One region of the Arthrobacter sp. NPDC057013 genome, then DNA from elsewhere that is predicted to be linked to it. Evidence: riboswitches for the same ligand, from Rfam matches in the RefSeq annotation. Region 1 holds a riboswitch; the other holds the start of a gene.
What was found. Region 1 has a riboswitch for S-adenosylmethionine ahead of ACFTSA_RS04430 (bifunctional o-acetylhomoserine/o-acetylserine sulfhydrylase). Riboswitches for the same ligand answer to the same signal wherever they lie in the genome.

Region 1 (7,173 bases):
CCGCGTTGGCCGGCAAATGCACCGCTGCCCTCGTGGAGGCGGAGCAGCAGTTGGCCTACCACACGTCCTCCCGCTCAGCCCGGCAGCTGATACCCAGCTACGGCCCGCCGGTGGTGCAGGAACTTACCGTCCGCACCCTGGAGCTGATCGCGGCGGACGACGCCGGACAGCCCCGGCCCGTCCTGTCACCGCGCAACTTTCTGCTCATCGGGGACGACGAAACGGTGCGGGCCGAGGCCAGCGGCGAGATGCGCCTGATCAGCCATGACCAAGCGCTTGGGCTGTGCCCGGCTTTGAAGCCCGACTCCTTCTCCGCCGCCGGCCTGGACACCGGGTCCTTCGGGTGCGACGCCCCGGTGCTGCTGGAAAGGCACCGGGCGCGTGCCGAAGCTGCAGGCGTGGACATCATCACCGGCGCCCGCGTCCACTCGGCCCAGCGGCTGGGATCGGGCTGGGAAATCGGCGCCGGGCAGGAAGGCTTCTCGGCCGGCGTTCTGGTCAACGCCGCCGGCGCCTGGGCCGACGAGCTGGCGGTGCTGAGCGGCGTCGAGAAGATCGGCCTGCAGCCGTACCGCCGCACGGCGGCGATTGTCGGCGTCGACCATCCGCTGCCGGACGGCAGCCCCATGGTGGCCGCCGCCGACGACTCCTTCTACTTCCGCCGGGAAGGCGGCGATGTGCTGATCTCGCCGTCGGAGCATGTCGCCAGCCCGGCGGAGGACGCACGTCCGCGTCCCGGGGACGTGGAGCGGCTCATCTCCCGGCTGAACATGCTGACGACGCTGGGCATCGGACCCGTCCGGACGGCCTGGACCGGACTGCGCACCGAGGCGGCCGACGGCGTCCCGGTAGTAGGGTTCGACGCCGAGGCCCGCGGCTTCTACTGGCTTGCCGGCCAGGGCGGCTACGGGTTCCAGACGTCGTCCGGCATCGCTGAATTGGCTGCGGCCCAGATCCTGGCGGGGCCCGAGGGCGGTTCCGGGCAAGGCGCCGGCACCGGTCCGGTATCCCGGACAGCGGATGCGCTGGCTGCGACGCGCTGGTCCATCCGGCGCTGAAGAATGGATCCATGAGCACTCTGATCACCAACATCGCCGAACTGATGACCCAGGACGCGGAGCACCGTGTCCTCAAGGACGCGGCAGTGGTGATCGAGGGCGAACGGATCTCGTGGATCGGCCAGGCATCGGATGCCCCGGCGGCCGACGACGCCGTGGACGCGGACGGCCGGGCCGTGCTCCCCGGCTGGGTGGACTCCCACACTCACCTGATCTTCGCCGGGGACCGGACCGCCGAATTCGAGGCGCGTATGGCAGGGGAGGAGTACAGCGCCGGCGGCATCGCCGTCACCACCGAAGCCACCAGGAACACCGGCGACTACGACCTCACGCGGCTCGCGCAGGGCCGCGTGGCCGAGGCCGTGTCCCAGGGCACGACCTACCTGGAAACGAAAACCGGCTACGGCCTGGACGTCGAGCAGGAGGCCAGGAGCGCACGCATCGCCTCGACCGTCGCGGACGAGGTCACTTACCTCGGCGCGCACCTGGTGCCGGCCGGCATTGATGCGGATGAGTACACCAAGCTCGCCTGCGGCCCGATGCTGGAGGCTGTGCTTCCGTACGCCCGCTGGGCCGACGTGTTCTGCGAAAAGGGAGCCTTTTCCGAGGAACAGTCCCGTGCCGTGCTGCAGGCCTGCCGCGATGCCGGGCTGGGGCTGCGGGTCCACGGCAACCAGCTGGGGCACGGCGCCGGTGTCAGCCTCGCGGTGGAGTTCGGCGCAGCGAGCGTGGACCACGTCAACTACCTTTCCGGCCAGGACGTTGCCAGCCTCGCCGCCGGCTGGTCCGGCTGGGACGCCGCAGCAGGGACGGGCACGCGGGGGACCGTGGCCACCTGCCTCCCGGCGTGCGACCTCTCCACCCGCCAGCCGCTGGCGCCCGGCCGGCAGCTGCTGGACGCCGGCGTTCCCGTGGCGCTCGCGTCCAACTGCAACCCCGGCACGTCCTATACGAGTTCCATGGCGTACTGCGTCACCACCGCAGTCCTGCAAATGGGCCTGAGCGTCCACGAGGCCGTCCGGGCGGCAACGTACGGCGGCGCCCTGGCGCTGCAGCGCGAGTCCGGGAACGACGTCGACGGCGAACGGGCGGTGGGCTCCATCGCCGTCGGACACCGGGCAGACCTGCACGTCCTCAACGCCCCGTCCGCCACCCACCTGGCCTACCGGCCCGGCATGCCGCTCACGCACGCGGTTTGGCGCGCGGGGGTGCGCGCACGGTAGTGTCAGGCGGGCCATCCCCCTGCCTTACAATGCACGCAGTGACGCAAAATGATCATTAGGGGTCTGATACAATCAAAAAGCGTCATTTTTCGTGACGTTTTAGGATCGTGAAAGGCCCTGCATGACCCGCACCGACCGACTGACGGCCATCCTTGATCTCCTGGCCGAGGCCGGCCAGGTGGAAGTCGAGGAGATCGTCACCCGGCTCGGCGTATCGCCGGCAACCGCGCGGCGTGACCTGGACAGCCTGGCGAAGCGGCGTCTGCTGACGCGGACCCGCGGCGGTGCCACCACCGGTGCCCTGGCCTACGACCTTCCCGGCAGGTACAACCGGGACGACCATGCCGTGGCCAAACAGGAAATCGCACTCGCCGCCTCGGCACTCATCGCCCCGGGCATGGTGATCGGGCTGTGCGGCGGCACCACCAGTACCGCCCTGGCGCAGATCCTTGCCACCCGCGAGGACCTCAACTCGCCGTCGAACCAGCCCACCCTCACGGTGGTCACCAACGCCATCAACATCGCCTCGCAGCTTGCCGTCCGCCCCAACATCAAGGTGATGGTGACAGGCGGCATCCTCAACACCAGGTCCTACGAGCTCGTGGGCCCGTACACGGACATCATCATGCAGAAGGTGGTGCTGGACATCGCCTTCATCGGGGTCAACGGCATCGACGCCGAAGTGGGGCCCACCAACACCGGCGAGGCCGAGGCGACTGTTAACGCCCTGCTGGCCAGCCGCGCCAGCGTCTCCTACGTGATCGCGGATTCCTCCAAGGTTGGCCGCCGTGCGTTCGCCACGATGGACGGCTACAACTTCACCCGGCTCATCACCGACTCGGGCATTTCGGCGGCGGACAAGGCCGCATTCGAAGCGCGTGGCACCGAAGTGATCGTGGCCGGCGCCTGACGCCCGGCGGGAACGAAGACAGCGTCCCCTAGAAGATTACCGGCGGGGCGTCCAGCACGGTTTCATCCACCCTGCGGTCCACCCACTGGGTGAAGGGGGCGTCGAGCTCGTACTTGCCCAGGCTGTTTTGAACGAGCATACGGACTTCAGCGTTCTCCGGGTTGTTCAGCGACTCGAAGTACTCCACTGACCAGTGGAACCAGCGCATGCAGAACAGACGCATCGTCAGGCCGTGGGTCACCAGCAGGGCGTTGGGGGAGTAGTCCGGCTTGGACCAGTGCCGGTACAGGGTTTCCATGAACGAGGAGATCCGGTCGTACACGTCGGAGCCCGACTCGCCCTCCCGGAAACGGTAGAAGAAGTGGCCGTAGGCGTTGCGGAGTTCCTTCTGGTCCTCGATGTCGCCCGAAATCTGGAAGTTGGCCCAGTCCTGCTCGCGCAGCCGCGGCTCCTCAATCACCCGCTCCGTCAACGAGCCGAGGTTCAGTGCTTCCAGCGTCTGGTAAGCACGCAGGTACGGCGACACGTAGACGCTCACCTGCCGGCCGTCCAGCTCGCGGCGGATGCGCTCCCCGGCGGCCTTCGCCTGCTCCAGGCCCAGCTCCGTCAGCGGAATCCGGTAGTCGGGCACCCTGTTGTAGATGGAAGTGTCCGCGTTGGCCGCGGACTGGCCGTGCCGGATCATGATGATTTTCCCGGGAGCGCTCATAGTTCCCCAGCATAGGGTCAGCCTGCCGCCGGACAGGAACCGGCGGGCTGACAGGAAAGTACCAGCAGCTGCAGGCAAGATAGGAACATGTTGGTTCCCTCCCGCCGCCGGCTGCGGTTCGAAGTATGGATTGTCCTGGGCCTGTCGCTGGGGCAGTCCGCCGTCTACTCCGTGGTGCAGCTGCTGGAGAAGATGACCCGGGCACCCCTGGCTCAGGGGACGTCCACGCTGAACAGGTCACAAAGCACCCGCGAGTATTTCGACCTGACCTACCAGCTGCTGGACATCATTTTCGCCCTGGTGCCGGTCCTGCTGGTCATCTACTTCCTGACCGACCAGCGCCAGGCGAGGCCCGGGACCGGGCACGACTCCGGCTCGGCGTTCCGGAAGCTGGGATTCAACTTCGCCCGGCCGGGCAGGGACCTGCTGCAGGGGCTCGGGCTGGCCGCCCTGATCGGCATCCCGTCGCTGGGCCTTTACGCGGCGGGGCGCGCCCTGGGCATCACGACGGCGATCATCCCCAGCGGCCTGGATGCCTACTGGTGGACCGTACCAGTCCTGATTCTTTCCGCGGTGCGCCACGGGATCGTTGAGGAAGTCATTGTGGTGGGCTACCTGCTGGACCGGTTCGGCAAATTCGGCTGGTCCATGCCCCTGGCGATCTTTGTGTCCTCGATGCTTCGCGGCAGCTACCACCTGTACCAGGGGTTCGGACCGTTCATTGGAAACGCCATCATGGGCGTGGTTTTCGCGTGGGTCTACACCAGGACCCGCCGGGTGATGCCGCTCGTGATCGCGCATGCGCTGCTGGACATTGTCGCGTTCGTCGGGTTCAGCCTGTTCGGCAAAGCCGTCGGCCTGGGCTAGCAACCAGCCCTTAAAAGTGATTCGGCCGCCATCGGCGGGTGGCGTCGTTGGCACCCGCTGATGGCGGCCGAAGTGAAGGGCAGAAAGCGCGTCAGATGGTGACGGCGCCGGCTGCGGTTTCGAACGTGACGGAGAGGATTCCCGGCGTGCCGTGCGGGGCCACCCAGTTCACGGCGACATCCTCCAGCGGCCGTTCAACCGGCTCGCCGAGCCACTCGGTCACGCGCTCGGCGGAGCCCGCGATCGTGAGGCTGGACATCTTCACATTGCTGTCATAGGCGTTGGACGGGTGCAGGCCCGGATCGCCTTCCCACTTCAGCATGTACGGAACCTGCGGGTCCGCGATCAGGCCCAGGATGCCGATCTGCTTCCAGACCAGCTCCCGGCCGTCGGGGAACTTGCGGTTGCCGTTGACGGCGGAGCGGCCGAGGCGCTCCTCGAAGGGGGCCAGGTCGTCAACTTCGACGCACCAGCCCATCCAGCCGCCGCCCGCCGCGGACCGGGCCCGGACGGCCTGGCCGAATGGTGCCTTGTCCGACGCCGGGTGGTCCAGGACCTCAACAACCTCGAGGTACTTGTGGCCGGCCAGCGGAATAATCATGTTCCGGGTTCCAAACCGGGGGTGCACTCCGCCTTTGACGGCTTCGACGCCGAGGGCAGAGGAGATACGTTCGGTGGTGGCCGCGAGGCCATCGTGTTCACAGGCGTAAGAGACGTGATCCATGCGCATGCCCTCATCTTGGCACTTTGTGACGGGGCTCTCAGCTTAGGGTTGCCTAACCACGCGAAAAGTCCATACTTTGACGAACTTCGTCACAAAGCTGTGCGCGTAATACTGCCATTCCTACACTGATCGCAGGTCATGAGCGCCAGCGAAGAAAGCCCCGGCTCGCTGGCCGGCAACCCTCCACCGCGGCGGGGTGCCCCGGGTGAAGACCTGGCTGCGCGGCGTCCGCCGTGCGGCAAGCGCGGGCCTGTGCCGGGACCAGCACATGCCCCTTGAGCAAAGGAGCCTGCATGTCCAACGCATGGTCATTCGAAACACGCCAGATCCACGCCGGCCAGGTGCCGGACAACGCCACCGGTGCCCGGTCGCTGCCGATCTACCAGACGACGTCGTTCGTCTTCCCCAGCGCCGAAAGCGCGGCGGACCGCTTCGCGCTCGCCGAAATCGCGCCCATCTACACCCGGATCGGCAACCCGACCCAGGACGCCGTCGAGCAGCGGATCGCCAGCCTGGAGGGCGGGCTCGCCGCGCTGCTCCTGAGCTCCGGCCAGGCTGCGGAAACGTACGCCATCCTCAACATTGCCGAGGCCGGCGACCACGTGGTGGCCAGTCCCAGCCTCTACGGCGGCACCTACAACCTGCTGGCACACACCCTCAAGAAGTTCGGCGTGTCCGTGACCTTCGTGGCCGACCCGGACAACCTGGAGCACTGGCGCGACGCCGTGCAGCCGAACACCAAGCTCTTCTTTGCCGAGGTGGTCTCCAACCCCCGCCAGGACGTCCTGGACATCGAAGGTGTTTCCCGGACCGCGCACGAGGCCGGGGTGCCGCTCATCGTGGACAACACCCTGTCCACGCCCTACCTCATCAGGCCGCTTGAGTGGGGCGCGGACATCGTGGTGCACTCGGCCACCAAATACCTGGGCGGGCACGGGGCCGCCATCGCCGGTGTCATTGTGGATTCAGGCAACTTCGATTTCGGCAAGGATCCGGGGCGGTTCCCCGGGTTCAACACGCCGGACCCCACCTACAACGGCCTGGTCTACGCCCGCGACCTCGGCGCAGACGGTGCACTGGGGGCCAACCTGTCCTACATTCTCAAGGCTCGGGTCCAGCTGCTGCGCGACCTGGGCTCCGCCGTATCCCCGTTCAATGCCTTCCTCATCGCGCAGGGCCTGGAAACGCTGAGCCTGCGGGTGGAACGCCATGTGGCCAATGCGGTGGCCGTCGCCAGCTGGCTGGAAGCCAGGGACGATGTGGAGTCCGTGGCCTACGCCGGACTGCCGTCCAGCCCCTGGTATGAGCGGGGTCTGAAGTACGGGCCGAAGGGCACCGGCGCGGTGGTGTCGTTCACCGTGGCAGGCGGGGCCGAGGCAGGCAAGCGCTTCGTGGATGCCCTGGAACTGCACTCCCACGTGGCGAACATCGGCGACGTCCGCTCCCTCGTCATCCACCCGGCGTCGACCACGCACAGCCAGCTGACTCCGGAACAGCAGAGCGTGGCCGGGGTGGCCCCCGGCCTGGTCCGGCTGTCCGTGGGCCTGGAACACATCGACGACATCCTGGCCGACCTCGACGCCGGTTTCCGGGCGGCGAAAGGCGCCTGAGTCCGACCGCCGCCGGTGGAACTCCCGGCCCGGGAACGGGCCGGGAGTCACACAGCCGTCATATTCTTCGCG
Region 2 (7,173 bases), on a different contig from region 1:
AAGGACGGCGGAACGCCCGCTTCGCTTCCGTTCCGCGTTGAAGGCACCGGGCAGGTGCGCGGCGGGCACCTCGTCATTGACGCCAGCGCCTCCTCCCAGTTCGTCTCCGCGCTGCTGCTGGTGGGGGCACGGTTTACGGACGGCCTGCATCTGGAGCACTCCGGCAGCACCGTGCCGAGCCTGGACCACATCAACATGACCATCGCCACCCTGCGAGGCGCTGGTGTGGTGGTGGATGACTCCACGCCCAACCACTGGATTGTGAACCCCGGCCCGATCCGCGCCTTCGACCAGCGGATCGAGCAGGACCTGTCCAACGCCGGCCCGTTCCTGGCGGCCGCGCTGGCCACCGGGGGCACGGTACGGATTCCGGACTGGCCGGAGCGCACCACTCAGGTGGGTGACATGTGGCGCAGCATCCTCAGCGACATGGGCGCGGCCGTCACCCTGCAGGACGGCACCCTGACCGTGACCGGCGGCAGCGAAATCAAGGGCGCGGACTTCGACGAAACCAGCGAACTGGCGCCTACCGTCGCCGCACTCTGTGCGCTGGCGTCCGGGCCCTCGCGGCTGAGCGGCATTGCCCACCTCCGGGGCCATGAGACGGACCGGCTCGCCGCGCTCGTCACGGAAATCAACCGCCTCGGCGGCGATGCCGAGGAAACCGCCGACGGACTCGTCATCCGGCCCGCGGAACTGCACGCCGGTGTGGTGCACAGCTACGCGGACCACCGGATGGCCACCGCAGGGGCCATCCTCGGCCTGGCGGTCCGGGGCGTGGAAGTGCAGGACATCGCCACCACATCCAAAACCATGCCGGACTTCCCCAAGCTGTGGGCGGACATGCTCGGCCAGCGGACCGGCGCTGTGACAAACACAGCAATGACCAACACCGCGGGGACCACCGGTGGCACGCAGCACTGATTCCTGGGACGAATCCGACGTCCGGATCCGGCCGAACAAAAAAGGCTCCCGGCCCCGGACGAAGGACCGCCCCAGCCATGAGGACGCAGTCACCGGGCGGATCATCACCGTCGACCGGGGGCGTTACACGGCAGTCGTCGGCGAGGACTCCGGGCACGAGCGGACGGTCATCGCCGCCCGCGCGCGGGAACTGCGCCGCTCCCCCGTCGTCGCCGGCGATTTCGTGTCCCTCGTGGGCGACGTGTCCGGCGCGCCGGACACCCTCGCCCGGCTCGTGAAAATCCAGGACCGCAAGACCCTGCTGCGCCGCAGCGCCGACGACACCGATCCGGTGGAACGCGCCGTTGTGGCCAACGCGGACCAGTTGGTGGTGGTGGTCGCCGCCGCCAACCCCGAACCCCGCACCGGCTTCATCGACCGGGCACTGGTGGCGGCCTACGACGCCGGCATCGAACCGCTGCTGCTTGTCACCAAGGCGGATGTCAAGGACCCCACCGAGCTGCTGGGCAACTACCGGCACCTCGACTTCCCCGTCATCATCAGCCGCACCGCCGATTCCGACGCGTCCGGCATCGATGCCCGGTCCGACGACGGCCTCTCCGCCCGGCTCGACGTGGCCGCCGTGTCCGAACTCCGCGCCCACCTGGACGGCAAAGTGACAGTGATGCTGGGCCATTCCGGCGTCGGAAAATCCACCATGGTCAACGCGCTGACCGGCGCCGAACGCGCCACCGGCGGCGTCAACGCCGTGACGGGCCGCGGACGGCACACGTCGTCGTCGGCCCTCGCCCTCAAGCTCGCTGACGCCCCCGCCGGGAGCTGGATCATCGACACGCCGGGCATCCGTTCCTTCGGGCTGGCCCACGTGGACCCGGACCGGATCCTGCATTCCTTCCCCGACCTTGAGCCGGGCACCGAGGCCTGCGAACGCGGCTGCAAGCACGACGCCGCCGCCGTCAACTGCGGCGTGGATGCCTGGGTCGCGGCTGGCAACGCCGGCCCCACGGGAGCGGCCAGGCTCGCGTCCCTGCGCCGCCTGCTGGGCACCGACCCGCGCACGGAGGGCCAGGAGACCAAGGAACTCGGCAGCGTCGGCTAGCCTTCCGTGGCGCAGCCCGGCGGCTGCCTCCCCGCCCCGCCGGGCCTTTGAGGGTAGTTTGGAACCATGACCCAACCCGCTTCAACGTACAACGATGACCTGCGTCTGGCCCATGTGCTGGCCGATTCCGTGGACGACCAGACCATGAGCCGGTTCAAGGCGCTGGACCTCAAGATCGAGACGAAGCCTGATCTGACGCCGGTCACCGATGCGGACAAGGCCGCCGAGGAGTCCATCCGCGGCCAGCTGTCCCGTTCCCGCCCCCGTGACGCCGTGCTCGGTGAGGAGTTCGGAAGTTCCGGCCACGGTTCCCGCCGCTGGATCATCGACCCCATCGACGGCACCAAGAACTTCGTCCGCGGGGTGCCGGTGTGGGCCACATTGATCGCCCTCGTCGACGAGGGCGAACCCGTCGTGGGCGTGGTCAGCGCCCCGGCGCTCGGCAAGCGCTGGTGGGCCGCCAAGGGCGCCGGCGCCTACTCGGGCCGTTCCCTGGCCGCCGCCACCCGGCTCAAGGTATCCAATGTGTCCAGCCTCGCCGACGCCTCGCTGTCCTATTCCAGCCTCGGCGGCTGGAAGGACCGCGGCAACCTCGGCGAGTTCCTGCAGCTCACCGAGGATGTGTGGCGCACCCGCGCCTTCGGCGACTTCTGGTCCTACTGCATGGTGGCCGAAGGCGCGGTGGACATCGCCTGCGAACCGGAACTGAACCTCTACGACATGGCGGCGCTGGTGCCGATCGTGACCGAGGCAGGGGGCCGTTTCACCTCCCTCGAAGGCACGGATGGCCCGTTCGGCGGCAACGCCCTCGCCACCAACTCGATCCTGCACTCGGAAGTCCTGAAGCGGCTGAACCCGCAGCTGGACGATTTGCTCTAGCCCTACCCCGGAGCCGGCCCGGCGCCATTGTGCTGAATATTACGACGGCGGTCGCCCCCTTTTGGTGGCGGCCGCCGTCGTTTATTCGGCCGAAGGCCCGATATCCGGGTTGCGTAATAATCCACTTAACATTCCGGAGCGGCTTTTTCATCGGCCGGCCAGATGTCTTAGTCTCGTAACAGGTCACGAGTGCCAGCGCTAAACCCCGGTTAGCTGGCCGGCAACCCTCCATTCGCGGTGGGGTGCCCCGGGTGACGACCAGGCCGATCCGGAACGGACCCGGCAAGCGCGGATCCCCGTCACGTGGGGTCCTTTCCCAGTGAGGTCCCATGACGACTGCGATCATTTCATCCACCGAGTCTTCTGCCGCGGACGCGGCCCTGCTGGACGGCCGATTCGCCGCCGCCGGCCGTCCCCTGGCCGCCGTCACCGGCGCGGAAATCCAGGCTCCGCTGATCCAGGGCGGCCACGTCCGCTACGCCAACCTCGACTACGGCGCCTCCGCGCCCGCCCTGTCCGTGGTCTCTGCCTACCTCAACGAGATCCTGCCCTACTACGCGAGCGTGCACCGGGGCGCCGGCTACGCCTCGCAGATCAGCACCTCCGTGTACGAGAACGCGCGCGACATCGTGCGGGAGTTCGTGGGCGGCCGCGCCGATGACGCCGTCATCTTCACCCGGAACACCACCGACTCCCTCAACCTCCTGGCCGGCTGCCTGCCGGTGGAGGACCACCACCACACCGGTGAAGTGCTGTATCTGGACATCGAGCACCACGCCAACCTGCTGCCGTGGCAGGGCGTGCCGCACCGCAGCGTGGTGGCCTCGGAAACGCTGGAAGCCACCATCAGCAGCCTGCGTGCGGAGCTGGAGCACGGCGATGTCAGCCTCCTGGCCGTGACCGGCGCGTCCAACGTCACCGGCGAAATCCTTCCGATCCGGCGCCTCGCTGCACTGGCCCACGAATACGGCGCACGGATCGTGGTGGACGCCGCTCAGCTCGCGCCGCACCGCCGCGTCAACATCGCCGCGGACGACGTCGACTACCTCGCCTTCTCCGGCCACAAGCTCTACGCCCCCTTCGGCGCCGGCGTGCTCATCGGCCGTCCCGACTGGCTCGACGCCGGCACGCCCCATCTCGCGGGCGGCGGCGCGGTCAGCGAGGCAAGGCTCGACGGCGTCAGCTGGGCCACCGGCCCCGCCCGCCACGAGGGCGGCTCACCCAACGTGCTCGGCGCAGCCACCCTGGCCCGGGCAACCCAGGTCATCGCTGCCCTGGATCCGCAGAGCTGGCACGCCCATGAGGCTGCCATCCGGTCCTTCCTCGTCGAGGGGCTGCGCAGGATCGGCGGCGTCACCGTCCACCAGATCTTCGAGGACAGTGACCCGGACGATGCCATTGGCGTGGTCAACTTCTCCGTGGAGGGCTACGACGCCGGGCTCGTGGCCGCTTACCTGTCGGCCGAACACGGCGTGGGCCTGCGCGACGGCCGCTTCTGCGCGCACCCGCTGCTGAAGCGCCTCGGCCTGCCGTCCGGTTCCCTGCGCGCCAGCTTCGGTGTGGGATCACGGCTCGAGGACGCCCAGCGGCTGCTCGCCGGCATCGAGGAGCTCCGCCGCTCCGGCCTCGGCTGGGACTACGTGGTGGATGCCGGACGCTGGGTTCCGGCGAACGACACCCGCACCTACCCCGAGTGGGCACCCAACACGCCAGGCACTGCCGGCGCCGCGCCCTGCATCCAAGACTGACGGGCATCCAAGACTAAGCGCCACCCGGGCTCCCCTGCCAGCGGCCTCCGTACGGTAAATTCGAAAGGTAATTTTCGACGTCGGGCTAAGGAGACTGTGCGTGGCACGGGGCGGTCCCAAACTTCATCACGTGCGCCGGCGGGAGCTTGGGCAGAGCTTCCAGGACGGCGGCGAACACTATCACCGCGTCCGTCCCGGCTACCCTGACGATTCCGCGGACTGGCTCATCCCGGCCGGGGCCAGCACGGCCGCCGACATCGGCGCCGGAACCGGTAAATTCACGGCCCTTCTGGTGGAACGCGGGCTCAGCGTCAGCGCGGTGGACCCTTCCGTGGACATGCTGGAACAGCTCAGCCGTGTCTTTCCAAGCGGCGCCTACCCCGGTGTCCAAATTCTGGAAGGGACCGCGGAGGCGACCGGACTGCCCGGGGCCGCGTTCGACGTCGTCTGCGTTGCCCAGGCCTGGCACTGGTGCGACCCGCTGCTGGCCAGCACCGAGATTGCGCGGATCCTCAAGCCCCGCGGTGTGCTGGGCCTCATCTGGAACCAACTGGACACCTCCGTGCCGTGGGTGCACCGGCTGTCCCGCATCATGCACGCCGGCGACGTCCACAAACCCGATTTCCGCCCCAAAATCGGCCCGGAATTCACGTCACTGGAAAGCCACCTGACGCGGTGGGAGGATCCTGTCACCCCGGACGACATCCTCGAACTGGCCAAGTCGCGCAGCTATTACCTCGCGGCCAACGACGCCACCCGCGCCAAGGTGACCCACAACCTGTCCTGGTACCTGCACGAGCACCTCGGGCATGCCGAAGGCGAACTGCTGCGGCTCCCCTACCTCACCCAGACCTGGCGGGCCGTTCGGGCTGAGCGCCCTGGCGGCAGCAGGTAGGCTTGAAGCTGTGAAGACCAGTACGCCCTCCTCCTCGATCGAGGACTACGTTAAGGTCATCTATTCCTTCACGGAATGGCAGGAGAAGCCCATCACCTCAACCCAGCTTGCACAGCGCCTCGGGGTGGCCAACTCCTCCGTCTCAGAAATGGTGCGCAAGCTCAAGGACCAGGGCCTGGTCCTCCACAAGCCGTACAGCGCCATCACACTCACGCCCCAGGGCGTCCGGCTTGCCCTCTCCATGGTCCGGCGGCACCGCCTGATTGAGACATACCTGGTCAAGGACCTCGGATACAGCTGGGACGAAGTCCACGACGAGGCAGAGCAGCTGGAACATGCGGTCTCGGACACGTTCATTGAGCGGTTGGCAGCCCGGCTGGGCAACCCGTCCAGGGACCCGCACGGCGATCCCATCCCCGCGGCTGACGGAACGGTCCGGATGCCGTCCGCGCACCGGATGATCGAGCTCGACGACGGCCACACCGGCAGGATCACCCGGATCAGCGACGAAAATCCCGAGCTGCTGCGCTACCTTGCCGCGGAAAAGATCAGCCTGGACGCCGACGTCGAGGTGCGCGGCCGCAAGCCCTTCGGTGGCGCGCTCGTGGTCCGGATCGGTTCCCCCGGGACCAGCCGGGAAGTTGACCTGGCCGACGAAGTGGCCGCTGCGCTCTGGATCCACAGCGATTCGGCGCATCCCGGCTGCCGCATGGCCGGCCTGTAGGCACAGGTGCGCGCTCCCCTCACCGGCCGCACCGGCACAGCTTCCAGGTCGGGCTCCGGCTACGGCTGGCGGGTCTGGGCCGCTGTGGCGGCCGGCGGGCTGCTGGGCACGGAACTCCGTTACGTGCTGGGACTGCTGTTTCCGGACCGGCAGGGAGACCTGCCGTGGGCAACGCTTTCCATCAACATTGCAGGCAGCTTCGTGCTGGCGGCCCTCACCACCATCTGGATCGCGCGGCCGCACACCGCGTTCTGGCTCCGTGCCGCCATCGGGCCGGGCGTGCTGGGCTCATTCACCACCTTCTCCGCCGTCGTGTTTTCCACGGACCAGCTGACCCGCGGTGGCGTCCCCGGCCTCGCGCTCCTCTATCTGGGGCTGTCCGTGCTGCTGGGCCTCGCGGCGGCGGCCGCGGGCTGGCGGGCCGGCAAGCTGCTCGGGGATCCCAGTGCTTTCCCCGGCACCGGCGGGAGGCGTCCGTGACGGCGCTTCTGGTGGGTTTGTTTGGCATCGCCGGAGCCCTTCTCAGGTTCGCCGTGGACGGCTGGCTCGCCGGTTTCCCGTCGCCGCGGCGCCACTGGCCCTGGGCAACACTGCTGGTCAATGTGGCCGGCTCATTCGTGATCGGCGTGTCCGTCGGCGCCGCTGCGGTGTTCGGCCCCGAGTGGCACGCTGCCCTGGCCACCGGGTTCGCCGGCGGCCTCACCACTTTCAGTTCCTGGACCACCGCCACGGTCCGGCTGGCCAGTGAACGGCGCTATCTCGCCGCCGCTGCCAACATCCTCGCCAACCTGCTGCTGGGGTTGGCTGCGGCCGCGGCCGGAATCGCGGTCAGCGGCGGCTAACCGGCACCGGGTTGCGGATTCCGACGGCGGAACTGGCCGCTCCCAGCAGCAACAGCGCAGCC

Region 2: linked by a shared signal. The riboswitch ahead of ACFTSA_RS10350 (aminotransferase class V-fold PLP-dependent enzyme) and the one ahead of ACFTSA_RS04430 (bifunctional o-acetylhomoserine/o-acetylserine sulfhydrylase) in region 1 are both predicted to bind S-adenosylmethionine.

The regions. Positions count from the first base shown of each region.
Region 1 covers NZ_JBHUSE010000002.1:83,171-90,343, reverse strand. Annotated here, with positions in the region: gene ACFTSA_RS04460 (NAD(P)/FAD-dependent oxidoreductase) at 1-1,058, shown strand, start outside; gene ACFTSA_RS04455 (amidohydrolase family protein) at 1,070-2,281, shown strand; gene ACFTSA_RS04450 (DeoR/GlpR family DNA-binding transcription regulator) at 2,403-3,191, shown strand; gene ACFTSA_RS04445 (histidine phosphatase family protein) at 3,220-3,900, opposite strand; gene ACFTSA_RS04440 (CPBP family intramembrane glutamic endopeptidase) at 3,988-4,767, shown strand; gene ACFTSA_RS04435 (VOC family protein) at 4,859-5,497, opposite strand; SAM riboswitch class IV at 5,626-5,742, shown strand; gene ACFTSA_RS04430 (bifunctional o-acetylhomoserine/o-acetylserine sulfhydrylase) at 5,785-7,101, shown strand.
Region 2 covers NZ_JBHUSE010000006.1:50,042-57,214, reverse strand. Annotated here, with positions in the region: gene aroA (3-phosphoshikimate 1-carboxyvinyltransferase) at 1-924, shown strand, start outside; gene ACFTSA_RS10360 (ribosome small subunit-dependent GTPase A) at 908-2,023, shown strand; gene hisN (histidinol-phosphatase) at 2,090-2,902, shown strand; SAM riboswitch class IV at 3,084-3,197, shown strand; gene ACFTSA_RS10350 (aminotransferase class V-fold PLP-dependent enzyme) at 3,232-4,650, shown strand; gene ACFTSA_RS10345 (class I SAM-dependent methyltransferase) at 4,751-5,545, shown strand; gene ACFTSA_RS10340 (metal-dependent transcriptional regulator) at 5,556-6,269, shown strand; gene ACFTSA_RS10335 (fluoride efflux transporter FluC) at 6,276-6,749, shown strand; gene ACFTSA_RS10330 (fluoride efflux transporter FluC) at 6,746-7,111, shown strand; gene ACFTSA_RS10325 (MFS transporter) at 7,098-7,173, opposite strand, start outside.